Regions from separate parts of the Actinomadura sp. GTD37 genome, predicted to be linked through region 2. Evidence: riboswitches for the same ligand, from Rfam matches in the RefSeq annotation. Region 2 holds a riboswitch; each other region holds the start of a gene.
The links. Region 2 has a riboswitch for cobalamin ahead of ACA511_RS15260 (ABC transporter substrate-binding protein). Riboswitches for the same ligand answer to the same signal wherever they lie in the genome.
Positions count from the first base shown of each region.

Region 1: it holds a riboswitch for cobalamin, as region 2 does, so the genes downstream of both, ACA511_RS04010 (ribonucleoside-diphosphate reductase subunit alpha) here and ACA511_RS15260 (ABC transporter substrate-binding protein) in region 2, are expected to answer to the same signal.
Region 3: it holds a riboswitch for cobalamin, as region 2 does, so the genes downstream of both, metE (5-methyltetrahydropteroyltriglutamate--homocysteine S-methyltransferase) here and ACA511_RS15260 (ABC transporter substrate-binding protein) in region 2, are expected to answer to the same signal.

Region 1 covers NZ_JBGNUS010000001.1:829,962-835,136, forward strand. The annotation lists gene ACA511_RS03990 (group II truncated hemoglobin) at 1-52, opposite strand, end outside; gene ACA511_RS03995 (copper resistance protein CopC) at 180-713, opposite strand; gene ACA511_RS04000 (YcnI family protein) at 722-1,426, opposite strand; gene ACA511_RS04005 (hypothetical protein) at 1,509-2,168, opposite strand; cobalamin riboswitch at 2,275-2,493, shown strand; gene ACA511_RS04010 (ribonucleoside-diphosphate reductase subunit alpha) at 2,577-4,937, shown strand; gene ACA511_RS04015 (ribonucleotide-diphosphate reductase subunit beta) at 4,934-5,175, shown strand, end outside.
Region 2 covers NZ_JBGNUS010000002.1:243,885-249,059, reverse strand. The annotation lists gene ACA511_RS15270 (ABC transporter ATP-binding protein) at 1-350, opposite strand, end outside; gene ACA511_RS15265 (FecCD family ABC transporter permease) at 347-1,522, opposite strand; gene ACA511_RS15260 (ABC transporter substrate-binding protein) at 1,548-2,480, opposite strand; cobalamin riboswitch at 2,548-2,675, opposite strand; gene ACA511_RS15255 (TetR/AcrR family transcriptional regulator) at 2,758-3,438, shown strand; gene ACA511_RS15250 (VOC family protein) at 3,435-3,821, shown strand; gene ACA511_RS15245 (LLM class F420-dependent oxidoreductase) at 3,799-4,710, opposite strand; gene ACA511_RS15240 (hypothetical protein) at 4,783-4,995, opposite strand; gene ACA511_RS15235 (hypothetical protein) at 5,077-5,175, opposite strand, start outside.
Region 3 covers NZ_JBGNUS010000001.1:867,560-872,734, reverse strand. The annotation lists gene ACA511_RS04215 (protein kinase) at 1-742, opposite strand, end outside; cobalamin riboswitch at 952-1,123, shown strand; gene metE (5-methyltetrahydropteroyltriglutamate--homocysteine S-methyltransferase) at 1,238-3,475, shown strand; gene ACA511_RS04205 (ATP-binding protein) at 3,546-4,301, opposite strand; gene ACA511_RS04200 (DUF397 domain-containing protein) at 4,649-4,846, opposite strand; gene ACA511_RS04195 (helix-turn-helix domain-containing protein) at 4,852-5,175, opposite strand, start outside.

The sequences.
Region 1 (5,175 bases), on a different contig from region 2:
ACTCGTCGGCGAGGTCCGGTTCTATGCGGTAGCGGATGTATTCGACGATCACGAGGCCCCCTGGACGCTGCCGGTCGGATAATCAATGTAATCCTGTAATCATCCACCCGGATAGCGAAACGACCAATTTCGTCGCGTCCGGCGGGGTGGCCGCGACCACCCCGCCGGACGCGTACAGGTCAGTCCCGCGACGGGGAACGGCGGAGCCAGGCGACCGCGCCGCCCGCCGCCGCGACGACCAGCGCGATCAGGCCGATCCACAGCCAGCCGGACGAGCCGCCCGAGTCCTCGCCGGACGTGGTCGCGGCCCGGCTGCTCGCCGGAGCGGGCGCCGGGGCCTGCGACGCGGAGCCGCTCGGCGAGCCCTTCACGGTGAAGGTGTAGGTGCCCCCGACCGGGTGCCCGTCCGAGGAGACGACCCGCCACCCCACCGTGTACTCGCCGTTCGGCAGCGCGCCGCCGACCGCCTGGGTGACCTTGTTGTCGACCGCTCGCGGCGATCCGGCCTGGTGCTCCGCGCCCGACGCGTCCGTCACGACCACGCGCGGCAGCCGCACCGGGTCCGAGTAGGTCAGGACGATCTCGGACGGCGCCGCGACCGTCGAGTCCTTCTCGGGGCTCGCGGACGTCAGCGCCGCATGGGCGGAGGCCGGCGCCGCCGTCAGGGCCAGGACCGTACCGGCGGCCAGGATGCCGGCCGCCGTCCGTCGCATCGCCTTGATCATGCCCGGCTCCGGGCGCGGCTCAGGACGTGGCCGCCGAGGCCGAGGCCCGCGACGCCGGCCGCGATGCCGATGCCGCCGAGGAGCCGGGCCGTCCCGTCGTCGGACGAGGCCGCGGCCTTCGCGGCGGGCTTCTGCTCGGCGGTGAGGCCGACCGCCGCCGCCCCCTTCGGGGTGAGCTTGAGGGTCGGCGCCGGGTGCTCCGGCTCGGCGGCGCCCTCGGCGGGCGCCTCCTCCCACTTCACGACCTCGCCGTTGGAGTACGTCTGGTCGGCCTTGAACATCAGCTGGCCGGTGTCGGTCGGGAGCGGCCCCATGGAGACGTCGAACTCCTGGAACTGGCCCGCCTCGATCTCGCCGCCCGACCAGGTGATCGTGGTGACGGCCTCGGTCAGCTCGCCGCCGTGGGACTGGATCGGCTTCGGCAGCGTGGACTTCTCGGCCTTCACCGTCCAGCCGGGGGCGGGCCGGACGGACACCGAGGCGAGCGGGTGGTCGGCCGGCAGGTGCACGACGACCTTCGTCGTGGCGGCGTTGTCGCGCTCGTTCGGCACCCGGAAGGAGACCTTGGCGTACGAGCCCTGCTCGGCGCTCTCCGGGTTGGCGGTGACGTGCGCGGACGCGGCGGTGGCGAGGGCGGCCACGGACATCGCGGCGAGTGACGTGAGGGCGCCCAGCCGGCGCGCATGCGTGGAGAAGGACATGACGGAACTCCGTTCGAGTCGTACGGGAGGAGCCGGGCGCGCCGTGGATCGGCTCGGCGCCCGGTGACGTACGGCGCCCGCTTCAGCGGTGTGCGAGCGCCCTCGAACGCGGCGGGGGACCCCGCCGGACGACCTGGTGCCGGAGCACCCGGCCGACGGCCGTACCGGCGGCCGCCGCCGAGACGACCGGTACCGGCGGCGGCGCCATCGGCGTCTCGACCGTCAGCAGGGTCAGGAGCAGCCGGACGGGACGGTCGGCGGCGCCGGCGATCCGGCGGGCCGCGGTCCACGCGGCGCGCTCGCCGCGCCGCAGCCACCACGCGGCGACCAGCGCGGCCACGCAGTGCGCGAGCGTCATGACCAGCCCGTTGCCCGCGCCGTGCGCCGCGGCCGGGGGCATGACGTCGGCGTGCATGGCGGCCGACTCCATGGCCGGCGACATGTGCGCGTGCGTCGCGGGCGCGTGGTGCGCGGCCGAGCCGGTGGCCGCCTGCGTGAAGAGCGTGTGCAGCGCGAACTGCCCGCCGAGGAGGCCGCCCAGGATCGTGGCGAGGGAGCGTTCGTGCCCCGCCAGCATGAGCGTCACGCCGAGGACCGCGCCGAACCCCGTCAGGCCCGCCCACCAGGGGACCGTGTCCCCGCCTGCGAGAACGTGCCCGAGGACGGCCAGGGCGACGCACACGGTGGCGAAGACCACCGCGCGGGACGCCCGGAACCAGGGCTGCGGGGGATGCTCGGACATGACGCGACCATCGTGCCACCACCGTCCGGCGGTGCGCGGCCGCCCCCGGGACAAGCCCCGACCCGCCCAACATCTTGGGGTTGCACAAAGATCGTCGACTAGATGTAGGGTTCAATCCCGTGCTGGTTCGCCCCCGCCGTCCGCGGCGGGGGCGACGTGAGAGGGAACCCGGTGCGAGTCCGGGACTGCCCCGCAGCGGTGAGCGGGAACGACCGCCGTCATAGGCACTGGGCCGTACGGCCCGGGAAGCGACGGCCAGTAGAGCGCCTCCTCCGGGAGGCGGCGCCCGCGAGTCCGAAGACCTGCCCGCACGTTGTTCGTCCAGGCCTCGCGGGTGGGCCGGGGGCGGAGCGCGGCCTGCCGCCGCGTCCCGTTCGCATGCCCCCGCGAGGCGGCTCGCGAGGGGAGATGCACGTGACACAGGCTCTGGCCGCGCCGCCGGCGACGGGGATCACCGCGGAGGTCGAGGCCGCCTGCGCAGGGGTGCCGGGGGTCGAGGCGGGACGGGTGCTCGCCGCCGTCCGGACGGGCTCCGGCGGGGCGCCGGCCGCCCGGAACCGCCCTGGAGGCGGGCTCGACGAGGCGGCGCTGCGCGATCTCGCGATCGGCGAGGCCGCCGCCCTGGTGCCCGCCGAACCCGGCTACTCCAAGGTCGCCGCGCGGCTGCTCGGCGCCCGGATCCGGGACGAGGCGGCGTCCGCCGGCGTCTCGACGTTCGCCGGGTCGGTCGCCGCCGCGCACCGCGCGGGCCTGCTGGCGGACGCCCCGGCCGCGTTCGTCGCCGCCAACGCCGCCGCCCTCGACGCGCTGGTCGACGAGTCCGCCGACGACCGGTTCGAGTACTTCGGCCTGCGCACCCTCTACGACCGGTATCTGCTGCGTCATCCGCGGTCGCGGCTCGTACTGGAGCGTCCGCAGCACTTCCTGCTGCGCGTCGCGTGCGGGCTCGCCCATCCCGGCGACGCCGCCGCGGGAGGGCGGTCCCCCTCGGCGGACGGCGACGGCGTGGCGGAGGCGGCCGAGCTGTACGCGCTGCTCAGCACGCTGTCGTACCTGCCGAGCTCGCCGACGCTGTTCAACTCGGCCGCGCGCCGCCCGCAGCTGTCGTCCTGCTTCCTGCTCGACTCGCCGCGCGACGAGCTGGAGTCGATCTACGAGCGGTACGGGCAGGTCGCGCGGCTCAGCAAGTACGCGGGCGGCATCGGGATCTCGTGGACGAAGGTCCGGTCGCGGGGCTCGCTGATCCGCGGCACCAACGGGCATTCGAACGGCATCGTCCCGTGGCTGCGCACGCTGGACGCGTCCGTCGCCGCCGTCAACCAGGGCGGCCGCCGCAAGGGCGCGGCCTGCGTGTACCTGGAGCCGTGGCACGCCGACGTCGAGGAGTTCCTCGAACTGCGCGACAACACGGGCGAGGACGCGCGCCGCACCCACAACCTCAACCTCGCGAACTGGATCCCGGACGAGTTCATGCGCCGCGTCGAGGACGACGCCGTGTGGTCGCTGTTCGACCCGAAGGAGGTCCCCGAGCTGGCCGACCTGTGGGGCGACGCGTTCGACGCGGCGTACCGGGCGGCGGAGAGGGACGGGCGGTTCGTCCGGCAGATGCCGGCCCGCAAGCTGTACGGGCGGATGATCCGCACGCTCGCCGAGACCGGCAACGGCTGGATGACGTTCAAGGACGCCGCCAACCGCGCCTGCAACCAGACCGCCGAGCCGGGCCAGACCGTCCACCTGTCGAACCTGTGCACGGAGATCCTTGAGGTGACGAGCGACGGGGAGGCGGCCGTCTGCAACCTCGGATCGGTGAATCTGGCCGCGCACGTCACTTCCGCCGGGGTGGATTGGGAGCGGCTTCGCTCCACGGTCCGCACCGCCGTCCGGTTCTTGGACCGCACCATCGACCGGGGCTTCTACCCCACCCCGGAGGCGGAGAAGGCGAACCGCAAGTGGCGACCGGTCGGCCTAGGCGTGATGGGCCTCGCGGACGTCTTCTTCACGCTGCGCCTGCCCTTCGACTCCGATGAGGCACGTGCGCTGTCGACGCGCATCGCGGAGGAGATCGCGCTAGCCGCCTACGACGCGTCCGCCGATCTCGCCGCCGCGCATGGCCCGCTCCCCGCCTACGCCATGACGCGCACCGCGCGCGGCCAGCTCCACCTGGACCACTTCCCGGACGCGGCGCCCACCCGTCCGGACGCGTGGGCCGCACTCCGGGAACGCGTCGCCGAGGTCGGGCTGCGCAACTCGCTGCTGATCGCGATCGCGCCGACCGCGACGATCGCGTCCATCGCGGGCTGCGGCGAGTGCATCGAGCCGCAGGTGTCCAACCTGTTCAAGCGCGAGACGCTGTCCGGCGAGTTCCTGCAGATCAACGGCTACCTCGTGGACGACCTGAAGTCGCTCGGGCGGTGGACGCCGGCCGTCCGGGAGGCGATCAAGAAGGCGAACGGGTCCGTCCAGGGCCTCGTCGACCTGCCGGACGAGATGCGCGCCCTCTACCGGACGGCCTGGGAACTGCCGCAGAAGGCGCTGATCGACCTCGCCGCCGCCCGCACCCCGTACATCGACCAGGCGCACTCGCTGAACCTGTTCATGGAGACGCCGACGATCGGGAAGCTCTCCTCGATGTACGCCTACGCGTGGCGCAGCGGGCTGAAGACCACCTACTACCTGCGGTCCCGTCCGGCGACGCGGATCGCGCAGACGACCGTCGCCGCGGCCGTGTGCTCGCTGGAGAACCCCGAGACCTGCGAGGCGTGCCAGTGAGCGCGCGGACGGAGGAGCGCGGCATGCTGCTCGACCCCGGCATGGACCTGACCCTGCGGCCGATGCGCTACCCCGGCTTCTACGAGCTGTACCGGGCCGCGATCCGCAACACGTGGACGGTCGAGGAGGTCGACCTGGCCTCCGACCTGGTGGACCTCGGCCGCCTCACGCCCGGCGAACTGCACCTCGTCAACCGGCTCGTCGCGTTCTTCGCCACCGGCGACTCGATCGTGGCGAA
Region 2 (5,175 bases):
ACGGCCCGGTCGCGGGCGCTCTCGCGTCCGAGATGCGGGACGTACGGGGAGCGCCCGAGGAGGGTGTAGTCGAACACCGTCATCCCGGCGGGGAGGTTCGGGCTCTGCGCCGCGTAGGCGACCATCCGGGCCCGCTGCCGCGGCTTGAGCCGCTGGACGTCCTCGCCCGCCACGCGGATCTCGCCGTCCGAGGCCACGAGGCCCAGGACGGCGCGCAGCAGCGTCGACTTCCCGGCGCCGTTCGGGCCGATGACCGCCGTCCAGGAGCCGGCCGGGACGTCGAGCGACACGCCCTTCAGCACCGGCCGGCCGCCGAGCGACACGTCCAGGTCCCGCACCCGCACGGTCACGCGTCCACCTGCCTGCGGGACGCGCGCAGCACCGCCACGAAGAACGGGCCGCCGACGAACGCCGTCACGACGCCGAGCGGCAGCTCCCCGGGGCTGGTGACGGTCCGCGCCACCAGGTCCACCACCTCCAGGAACGCCGCCCCGCCGAGCAGCGACAGCGGAAGGACCACCCGGTACGAGCCGCCCGCCAGCCGCCGCACCACGTGCGGCACGACGATGCCGACGAACCCGATCAGTCCGCTCACCGCCACCGCCGACGCGGTCGCCAGCGACGCCGCGACCAGCACGGTCAGCCGCACCCGCGCCGCCGACAGCCCGAGGCTCGCCGCCTCCTCGTCGCCGACGCTCAGCACGTCCAGCAGGCGGCCGTGCGCCAGCAGGACGACGGTGGACACGACCGCGTACGGGGCGACCAGCGCGAGCTGGCGCCAGTCCGCCGAGCCGACCCCGCCGAGGATCCAGGAGAAGATGCGCTGCAGCTCCTCGGCGTTCATCTGCTGGATGAACGTCTGCACCGCCGCGAGGAACAGCGACACCGCGACGCCCGCGAGCACCAGCGTCGCGGCCTCGTTGCCGCCCGCCGACCGGCCGAGCCCGTACGCCAGGGCGACCCCGCAGACGGCGCCGACGAAGGCGGCGAGCGGGACGCCGTAGCCGGGGTCGCCGGGCACCAGGGCGATCACCAGCGTCGCGCCGACCCCGGCCCCGGACGCCGCGCCGAGCAGGTACGGGTCGGCGAGCGGGTTGCGGAACACGCCCTGGTAGCCGGCCCCGGCCATGGCGAGCATCCCGCCGACCAGCGCCGCCATCAGGGCGCGCGGGACCCGCAGCTCGAACAGGACGCTCTCGTCGATCGGCCCGAACCCGGAGTCGACGTGCACGAACGGGATCTTGTCGGCGAGCGCCTTCAGCACCCCTCCGGCGGGCAGCCCGGCGGCGCCCACCAGCACACCGGCCAGCAGGGTCGCGGCGAGCAGCGCGACCGCCGCCGCGAGCGGCAGCGCCCGCAGCCTGGCCTGGGAACGTCCCGCGCGCCCCTTCGGCGCGGCGGCGTCCTCGGGGGGCGCCTTCTCCTTCCCCGGCGGGTCGGTCTCCCGGACGCGGACGTCCGGGGCCGTCCCGGCGGGGCCGGCCGGAACGGTCCCGGAGCGGGGACGGCGCCTTCCGTTCATGAGCGGGCGTCCCCGGCGGCCGCGGTCACTGCACCTTCTGGACGGCGGCGCCGATCGCCTTGACGAACTCGGGCAGGCGGGGCCCCCAGCGGGAGGCGATGTCGTCGTCCAGTTCGACGACGTTCCCGTTCTTCACCGCGTCCAGGTCGGACCAGCCGGGGCGCTTCGCCAGGGCGGCGGTGTTCTGGCCGCAGCACTTGGTGTCGGCCAGGAACACGAGGTCCGGGTCCTGCTTGAGCAGGTACTCGCGGGACAGCTGCGGGTATCCGCCGGCCGCCTTGTCGGCCTTGTCGGCGACGTTCCGCAGGCCGAACAGCCCGTACACCTGGCCGACGAACGTGGTGGACGTCACCGAGTGCAGCTGGTTGTCGAGCTCGTGGTAGTAGGTGAGGCCCTTGCCCTTGGACGCGGCGCCCGACGACGCGGCGACCGTCTTCTGGATCTCCGCCTTCATGCCGTCGGTGAGCTTCGCGGCCTCGGCGGCGTGGCCGGTGGCCCGGCCGAGGTCGTCGATCTCGTCGTAGGCGTCGTCCAGCCTGGCCGCCGCGGGCTCCAGCAGGACGGGGATCTTCACCTTCTCCAGCGCCTTGACGACGCCGTTCAGGTCGTCGGACACGACGACGAGGTCGGGCCTGTAGGCGATGATCGCCTCGGCGTTCGGCTTGAAGCCGGACAGTTTGGTGCGCGGCGCCTCGGCCGGGTGGTTGGAGTAGTCGCTGACCGCGACCACCTGCGGGCCGGCGCCGATGGCGAACAGCGTCTCGGTGTGGGTGGGGGAGAGCGAGATGATCCGCTTCGGCCGGGCGGGAACGGTGACCGCGCCGTTCCCCGCCTGGACGGTGACGGACCCCGCGCCGTTCGCCCCGTTCTCGGCGTTGCCGCCGTCGCCGCCGCATGCGGCCGTGACCATGGCGATGCCGATCGCCATCACCGCGCCGAAGGTACGTACGGGTCTCACAGGAGCCTCCAGGCTGCCGGGAAGCCACGGCCCGCTCATGACGGATCGCCCTTCCACGAGGTCGAGAATCGTCGGCGCGCGAGGAGGCGACCTGGCTCGGCCACTTCGAGAAGGGGCATCACAGTTGCGGGACAGCGCCGGATTCACACCGGACTTCGCTCCTGGGCGCGCAGCACCGCAACGGTATCAGCCGCGGTATCCCGATCTGTCCGGGTGTTCGGTGTGAGTCCTCACTCCGGCTTGACGGTGTGAGTCCTCACTCCGTACGGTGGCGGGCATGGTGACCGGGAACCGCCGCCGCGCGCCGGGCATGACCCCGCAGCGGCGCCGCGAGATGATCGTGCGGACCGCGCTGCCGCTCGTCGCCGAGCACGGGACGGCCGTGACCACCGGGCAGATCGCCCGCGCCGCCGGCATCGGCGAGGCGACGATCTTCCGCGTGTTCGCCGACAAGGACGAACTGCTCGACGCGTGCGTCGCCGAGGCGCTGCGCAACGACCACGTCGTGGCGGTGATCGCCGAGATCCCGCTCGACCAGCCGCTGGCCGACCGGCTCGCCGAGGCGAGCGCCGCGATCGAGGCCTACCTCGTCCGGATGGGCATGGTCCTCGGCGCGCTGCAGGCCACCGGCCGCCGGCTCGGCCGCGGCATGCCGCGCCCCGGCGGCGGGGGTCCCGGCGGCGGGGACGAGGGGAGCGCGCCGGAGGGCGGCGGGCACGCGGGAGGCGGAGCCGACCGCGACGCCGCCATGAACCGGACCCGCGACGCCATCGCCGAACTGCTCGAGCCCGAACGCGACCGGCTCCGCCTGCCCGCCGAGCAGATCGCGGGCCTGTTCATGGGCCTGGCGTTCACCCGCGCCCGGCCGCCCGCCGGGCCCGCCGCGTCCAGCCCGTCCATGGCGGAGTACCTGGACGTCTTCCTGCACGGAGCCCTCAAGGAAGGACCCCCCGAATGACGATCAGCCTCAACCACATGATCGTGACCGCCGCCGACAACGACGAGGCCGCCCGCTTCTTCGCGAGCGTCATGGGCCTGGAGTGCACCGGCCCGCACCCGCACGCGCGGCACTTCGTCCCGATCCGCGTGACCGAGGGCCTCACCCTCGACTTCCTGACGGTCGCGCACCCGCAGGGCCACCACCTGGCCTTCGACGTGGACGCCGACACGTTCGACGCGGTCGTCGACCGCCTCGACGCACGCGAGATCCCGTACGGCGACGAGCCCGCGCACGCCGACAGCGGGCGGGTGGACGAGGCCCACCCGCTCGGCGGGCGGGGCCTCTACTTCTCCGACTCCAGCGGCAACCTCTACGAGCTCATCGCGCCAGCGCGCCCTTGAGGAACGCCCGGGTGCGCGCCCGGTCGTCGCCGGGCATGTACTCGGCGGCGATGAAGTCGGTGACACCCGCCTCGGCGAGCTCCTCCAGCTTGGCTTGGACCGTGTCCTCGTCGCCGATGACGGCCAGGCCGGCGGGGCCTTCCACGCCCTCCCGGTCCATCATCGCCCGGTAGGACGGCAGGCTCCCGTACATCGCGAACGTCTCGGCCGCCTGCTCCCGCGCGCGCTCTGCGTCACTCGTGACGCACGTGGGCAGGACGCAGACCACGCGTGGTTCGCTGCGTCCGGCCGCCTTGGCCGCCGCCGCGATGGTGGGAGCGATGTGCTCCCGGACGGTCCTGGGGCCGGTCATCCACAGGACGGTGCCGTCCGCCCTCTCGCCCGCCAGTTTCAGCATCTTCGGGCCGAGCGCCGCCAGCAGCAGGGGCACGCGGCCCTCGTTCGGCACGCTCAACCCGATGTCGCCCCGCAGCGTCTCGCCCTTGAAGGACGCGTTCTCCCCGTTCAGCAGCGGGAGCAGGACGGACAGGTACTCGTCCATGTGCCGGACGGGCCGGCCGAAGTCGTACCCGTACATCTCCTCGATGACGATCTTGTGGGAGAGGCCGACGCCGAGCGTCAGCCGTCCCTCAAGGGCCAGCGCGGTCGTCCGCGCCTGCTGCGCCAGGACCGCCGGATGGCGCGGGTACGTCGGCACCACCGCGGTGCCGAGCTCGATCCCCGGGACTCCCCGTCCCGCCACGGCGAGCGCGGTGAGCGCGTCGACCCCGAAGATCTGCGAGAGCCAGGCCGAGGGGAACCCGTCGTCGGCGGCGCGCCGCACGTCGTCCGCCAGCCTGCCGAGCGCAGCCACTCCGGCGCGCTCGCTCAGCAGAACACCAATCCGCACAGCGACCTCCTAGATCCGTGTAATTCGATCTTTACACATGTGCCGCGTGAGCCCCGCGACCCGGCACGGGTCTCAGCGGGGACGCCGCGGGCGGTCGTGCGCGGCGCGGTCCCCGGCCTCCGTGAAGAAGCCGAACAGCGCCGTGGTGCCGGGCAGCTCGCGCAGCGGCCGGGCGGCCCCGAAGGAGGCGTTCCAGAACGCCCCTTGGCGCGGTTCCCACGGGCTCGCGTACGCGTAGGGCTCGTCCAGACCGGCCCCGCTGCCGTCCTTGTAGAGGTCCTTCACAGCGGATCGACGGTCATGTCCCGACCTCCGTAAGGTGCGCCCCCGCACGGCGGGCGCGTTCGCGCAGCACGGCGGGCGAGCTCACCCGGCGTCCGGGTCGCCGGCCGGAGGCGCGTACCTACGCGCGAGGTCGCGGTCGTTCGCGGCCCACCTGCGGTGCCGGGCGGCCGACGGCAGATG
Region 3 (5,175 bases), on a different contig from region 2:
GGTCTTTGGCCAGGCAGCCGCTGATCAGGCCGGTGAGGTGGGAGGGGAGCCGGGTCAGGTCGGGGGTGCCGTGGACGATCCGGTAGACGATCGTTCCGGCCGGCCCGGTGCCGAAGGGGCCGTGTTCGGTCGCCGCGAACGTGAGCACCGCGCCCAGCGCGAACACGTCGCTGGGCGGCCCGACCGCCAGTCCGCCGACCTGTTCGGGCGACATGTACCCGGGAGTCCCGAGCGCGGCGGTGGAGGTATAGGCGTCGTCCAGCGCACGGGCGATGCCGAAGTCGATGACGCGGGGGCCGTCGGCGGCGAGGATGATGTTGCCGGGCTTGAGGTCGCGGTGCACGAGACCCTCGTGGTGGATCGCGGCCAGTCCCTCCGCGAGTCCCGCTCCCAGAGCGCTGAGCGCATGGTCGGGCAGCGGCCCGTGTTCGCGGACGGCCTGTTCAAGCGACGGGCCGGGGATGAACGCCGTGGCCAACCACGGGAAGTGCGTCTCGGTGTCGGCGTTGACCACCTGGGCGGTGTAGAAGCCGCCGACCCGCCGGGCCGCTTCCACCTCCTGGGCGAACCGGCGCCGGAACCCGGCGTCTTCGGCCAGTTCGGGGCGCACCACCTTGACCGCGACCGGCCTCCCGCCTTGGGACCGGCCGAGGAACACCAGTCCCATACCGCCGCCGCCCAGCCTCCCCTCCAGCCGGTAGGGGCCCACCCTGCCCGGATCACCCGGTCGCAGCGGCTCCATCCAGCGACACCTCCCCGATCCTGAAGGACAAGTTGAGATCATCTCAAAACACCTCATCCTCTGTGGAGGCATCTCGACAGACCGTGACGAAGACGATCCGCAGGCGCGCGGCGACGCGTCGCGCACCCCGCCCGCCGACCGCGCCGACCGCGCACGAGCGGTCCCCCGTGATCGTCGCCGCGCGCACGAGTAGACTCGCGGGCGCGGACGGTTCACTCCTTTCGAGTGTCGTAAGAGGGAACCCGGTGCGAGTCCGGGACTGCCCCGCAGCGGTGAGCGGGAACGACCGCCGTCATAGGCACTGGGCCGAACGGCCTGGGAAGCGACGGCCAGTAGGACGCCTCCTCCGGGAGGCGACGCCCGCGAGTCCGAAGACCTGCCTCCGCCCGCGCGCCGGCCGGTGCGCGGTGGTGTGCGGCCTCGCGGGAAGGCCGGCGGCGCAGGCGTGCCGTCGCCGTTCCCGGGGCCGCCCGTGGCACAGCGAGGGAAGCCGCCATGAACACGACGATCCTCGGATACCCCCGAATCGGGGCCGACCGGGAACTGAAGGCCGCCACCGAGGACTACTGGGCGGGACGCGCCGACGCCGGCGCGCTCGCCGAGACCGGCGCCCGGCTGCGCGCCGAGGTCTGGACGGGGCTCCGCGACGCCGGGCTCGACGACGTCCCGTCGAACACGTTCTCCTTCTACGACCAGATGCTCGACACGAGCGTCCTGGTCGACGCCGTTCCGGACCGGTACCGGCGCCTGACCGGGCTCGACCGGTACTTCGCCATGGCCCGCGGCGTCCAGGACGTCCCGCCGCTCGAGATGACCAAGTGGTTCGACACCAACTACCACTACATCGTCCCCGAACTCGGGGTGGACACCCGGTTCCGGCTGGCGGACGGGGCGGCGGCGAAGCCGCTGGCCGAGTACCGGGAGGCGCGGGCGCTCGGCGTCGAGACGCGTCCCGTCCTCGTCGGGCCGCTCACGTATCTGCTGCTCGCCAAGCCGGCGGAGGAGGGGTTCCGGCCGCTCGACCTGCTCGACGGGCTGGTCGACGTGTACGCCGAGGTCCTGGAGCGGCTCGCCGGGTCGGGCGCGCAATGGGTGCAACTGGACGAGCCCGCCCTCGTCGCCGACCGGAGCGAAGCGGAGATCGACGCGCTCGCCCGCGCCTACACCCGCCTCGGGCGGCTCACCAGCAGGCCGCGGCTGATGGTCGCCACGTACTTCGGCACGATCGGCGCGGACGCGCTGCGGGTGCTGGGGCGCTCCCGCGTCGAGGCCGTCGGGCTCGATCTCGTCGCCGGTCCCGGCAACGTGGACGTGCTCGCGTCGGTCGGCGGGATGCCGCGCAAGACGCTCGTCGCGGGCGTGGTGGACGGGCGGAACGTCTGGCGCACCGATCCGGGCAGGGCCCTGGCCGCCTGCGCCTCCGTGCTCGGGCTCGTCGATCGGGTCGTCGTGGGCACGTCCTGCTCGCTGATGCACGTCCCGCTCGACCTGGACGCCGAGACGGCGCTCGACCCCGCCGTCCGCGGACGGCTCGCGTTCGCCCGGCAGAAGGTCGCCGAGGTCGTCGCCCTCGGACGGGCGCTCAGCGAGGACGTCCCGGTCCCGGACGCCGCGCCCCTTCCGGAGGCGGGCGTCGACCGGGCCGTCCGCGAACGGCTCGGGTCGGCGGCGGACACGCGCCGGGGCGACCGCGCCGCCCGGTTCGCCGCGCAGCGGGACGCGCTCGGCCTGCCCGACCTGGCGACGACCACGATCGGCTCGTTCCCGCAGACCCCCGAGATCCGCCGGGCCCGCGCCGACCGCCGCGCCGGGCGCGTCACCGGCGCCGAGTACACGCGCGCCATGAAGGACGAGATCGCCCGCGTCATCGCGCTCCAGGAGGACCTCGGCCTCGACGTCCTCGTGCACGGCGAGCCCGAGCGCAACGACATGGTGCAGTACTTCGCCGAGCAGCTCGACGGGTACGCGGCCACCGACCACGGATGGGTGCAGTCGTACGGGTCGCGGTACGTCCGGCCGCCGATCCTGCACAGCGACGTCGCGCGGCCGCGGCCGATGACCGTCGAGTGGGCCGTGTACGCGCAGTCGCTCACGGACAAGCCGGTCAAGGGGATGCTGACCGGGCCGGTCACGATGCTGGCCTGGTCGTTCGTCCGCGACGACCAGCCGCTCGCCGAGACGGCCCGCCAGGTCGCGCTCGCCCTCCGGGACGAGATCGCCGACCTGGAGGACGCCGGGATCCGCGTCATCCAGGTGGACGAGCCCGCCCTGCGCGAACTGCTCCCGCTGCGGGACGCCGACCGTCCCGGCTACCTCGCCTGGGCGGTCGGCGCGTTCCGGCTGGCCACGTCGGGCGTGCGGGACGCCACACAGATCCACACCCACATGTGCTACTCGGAGTTCGGCGAGATCATCGGCGCGATCGGGGAGCTGGACGCCGACGTCACGAGCGTGGAGGCGGCCCGCTCGCACATGGAGCTGGTCGGCGACCTGCGCGCCGCCGGGTACGGGAACGGCATCGGGCCCGGCGTGTACGACATCCACTCGCCGCGCGTCCCCTCCGCCGAGGAGATGGAGGAGAACCTGCGGCGCGCGCTGCGGGCCGTCGAGCCGGGACGGCTGTGGGTCAACCCCGACTGCGGGTTGAAGACCCGCGCCTATCCGGAGACGGAGGCGGCGCTGCGCAACCTGGTGGCGGCCGCCCGCCGCGTCCGCGCGGACCTGGCCGGCTGATCCCCCGCCGCCGCATGGCCCGCCCCCACCACGGGCCATGCGGCGGCCGCTCGCGTGGCCGGAACCGGCCTCAGTCGTTCATGCACTCCCACAGCCGGACGAGCTGCTCGCAGACCTCCGTGATGTCGGCGATCGGCATCTTGCCCGACTCCCCGGACCGGGAGCTCCAGCGGAACGTCGCCGACTCGCACCACACGGTCAGGTCGTCGTGCCCGGACAGGACGGAGACGCCGAGTTCGTCGATCGGGGTGAGTTCGGCTATGCCGCGCTGGACGAGCAGGCCGTGCAGGTCTTTCGCGGCGTGCGGCTCGTCCATCCGCCAGGTGTGCCGGAGCCGGCGCGCGGTGCGCGGGAGGGGCAGCGCGAACCACGTCGCCTTCCCCCGGACGGCCGGCGACCGCAGCCGGGAGCGGGACGGATGGTGCCCCCACCGCCCCTGCGTCAGCAGTTCGATGATCTCCAGCCCGCGGCCGTGTTCGGGCATCGGCCCGGTCGGCGTCTGCGGGCGCCACGCCCGGAGCGTGTCGAACGCCTTGACGACCAGCTCGTCGCGGCCGCGGCCGTCGGTGCGCTGGTAGACCCACAGCTCCGGCGCGGCCCCGTCTCCGCCGGGCAGCGCGTGCTGGAGGACGTTCGTGGCCAGTTCGCTGACCATGAGGGTGACGTCGTCGACGTCCTGGACGGAGAGCCCGAGTGCGGGGAGCAGTCCCGTGACGTGGGCGCGCGCAACCCGGGCGATCGAGTCGTCGGTGGGCAGCGGCAGGGCCGCGCAACCGCCGTTCTCCAGCCTCCACGGAATCCCGCACGTCGCTGCGGCCTTCGTCATGACGCCCACCTCGGGGGTTACGGAGACAGTCGCAAATCAGACATTCGCGACCTGAATCTCGATGGTTCGCGAGTCGCTATGTGTGATTCACAGTTCCAAGCTTCGCACATTTCTGGCCTTCCGGAGCAATAGATCGCAAGGATCATGCGCGGGGTGTTGAGACGTTCACCAAATACGGGCGAAAGCTACCAAAACACTCTTCCTCCAGGTATAAGGAACGTGTACCGGCGGACCCGGTACGCCCGTCGCCGGCCGCTGTAGCGTGGACGGCGCCTGAGAGAGGGCCGCACACATGAAGGATCCCCCAGGGATGCAGCCCTGGGGGATCCTGTGTGCGGCCCGGTCGGTCAGCGGTCGTAGCCGCCGGCCCGCACGTCTTCGAGGAACGCGGCGAAGACGGACCGGGGCACCACGTGCGCCCCGGCCTCCGGCGTCCTGCTGTCCCGCAGCCCGGTGGCCGTCTCGAGGTCGGCGACCTCGACGCATCCGCCGTTGCTGCTCGCGCTCGCGGTGGCCTTGAACCAGCGTGCCTGAGAGAGGTCCATAAGTCTTACTCCAGCTTCGCGATGAGTGACTCCAGGTGAGCCGCGGTGTGGGCGGCGCTCAGCGCCGCCGCGCGGATCTCTTCGAAGATCTCGCCATACGCCTCCACTTTGCTCGCGTCGTCGATCTCCTGGATGTCCGCGTCGTTCTCGAGGAAGACCATGCACGGCTCGTCGCCGGGGAACTCGAAGATGTTGACCAGCGTCGACATGCCGGGGTGCAGGCCGTCCGACAGGCGCAGCAGCCGCAGCTCGACGTTCGGCCGCGCGGACATGGTCAGCAGGTGGCGCAGCTGCGCGCGGCGGTCGCCGGGGTCGCCCCACTCGTACAT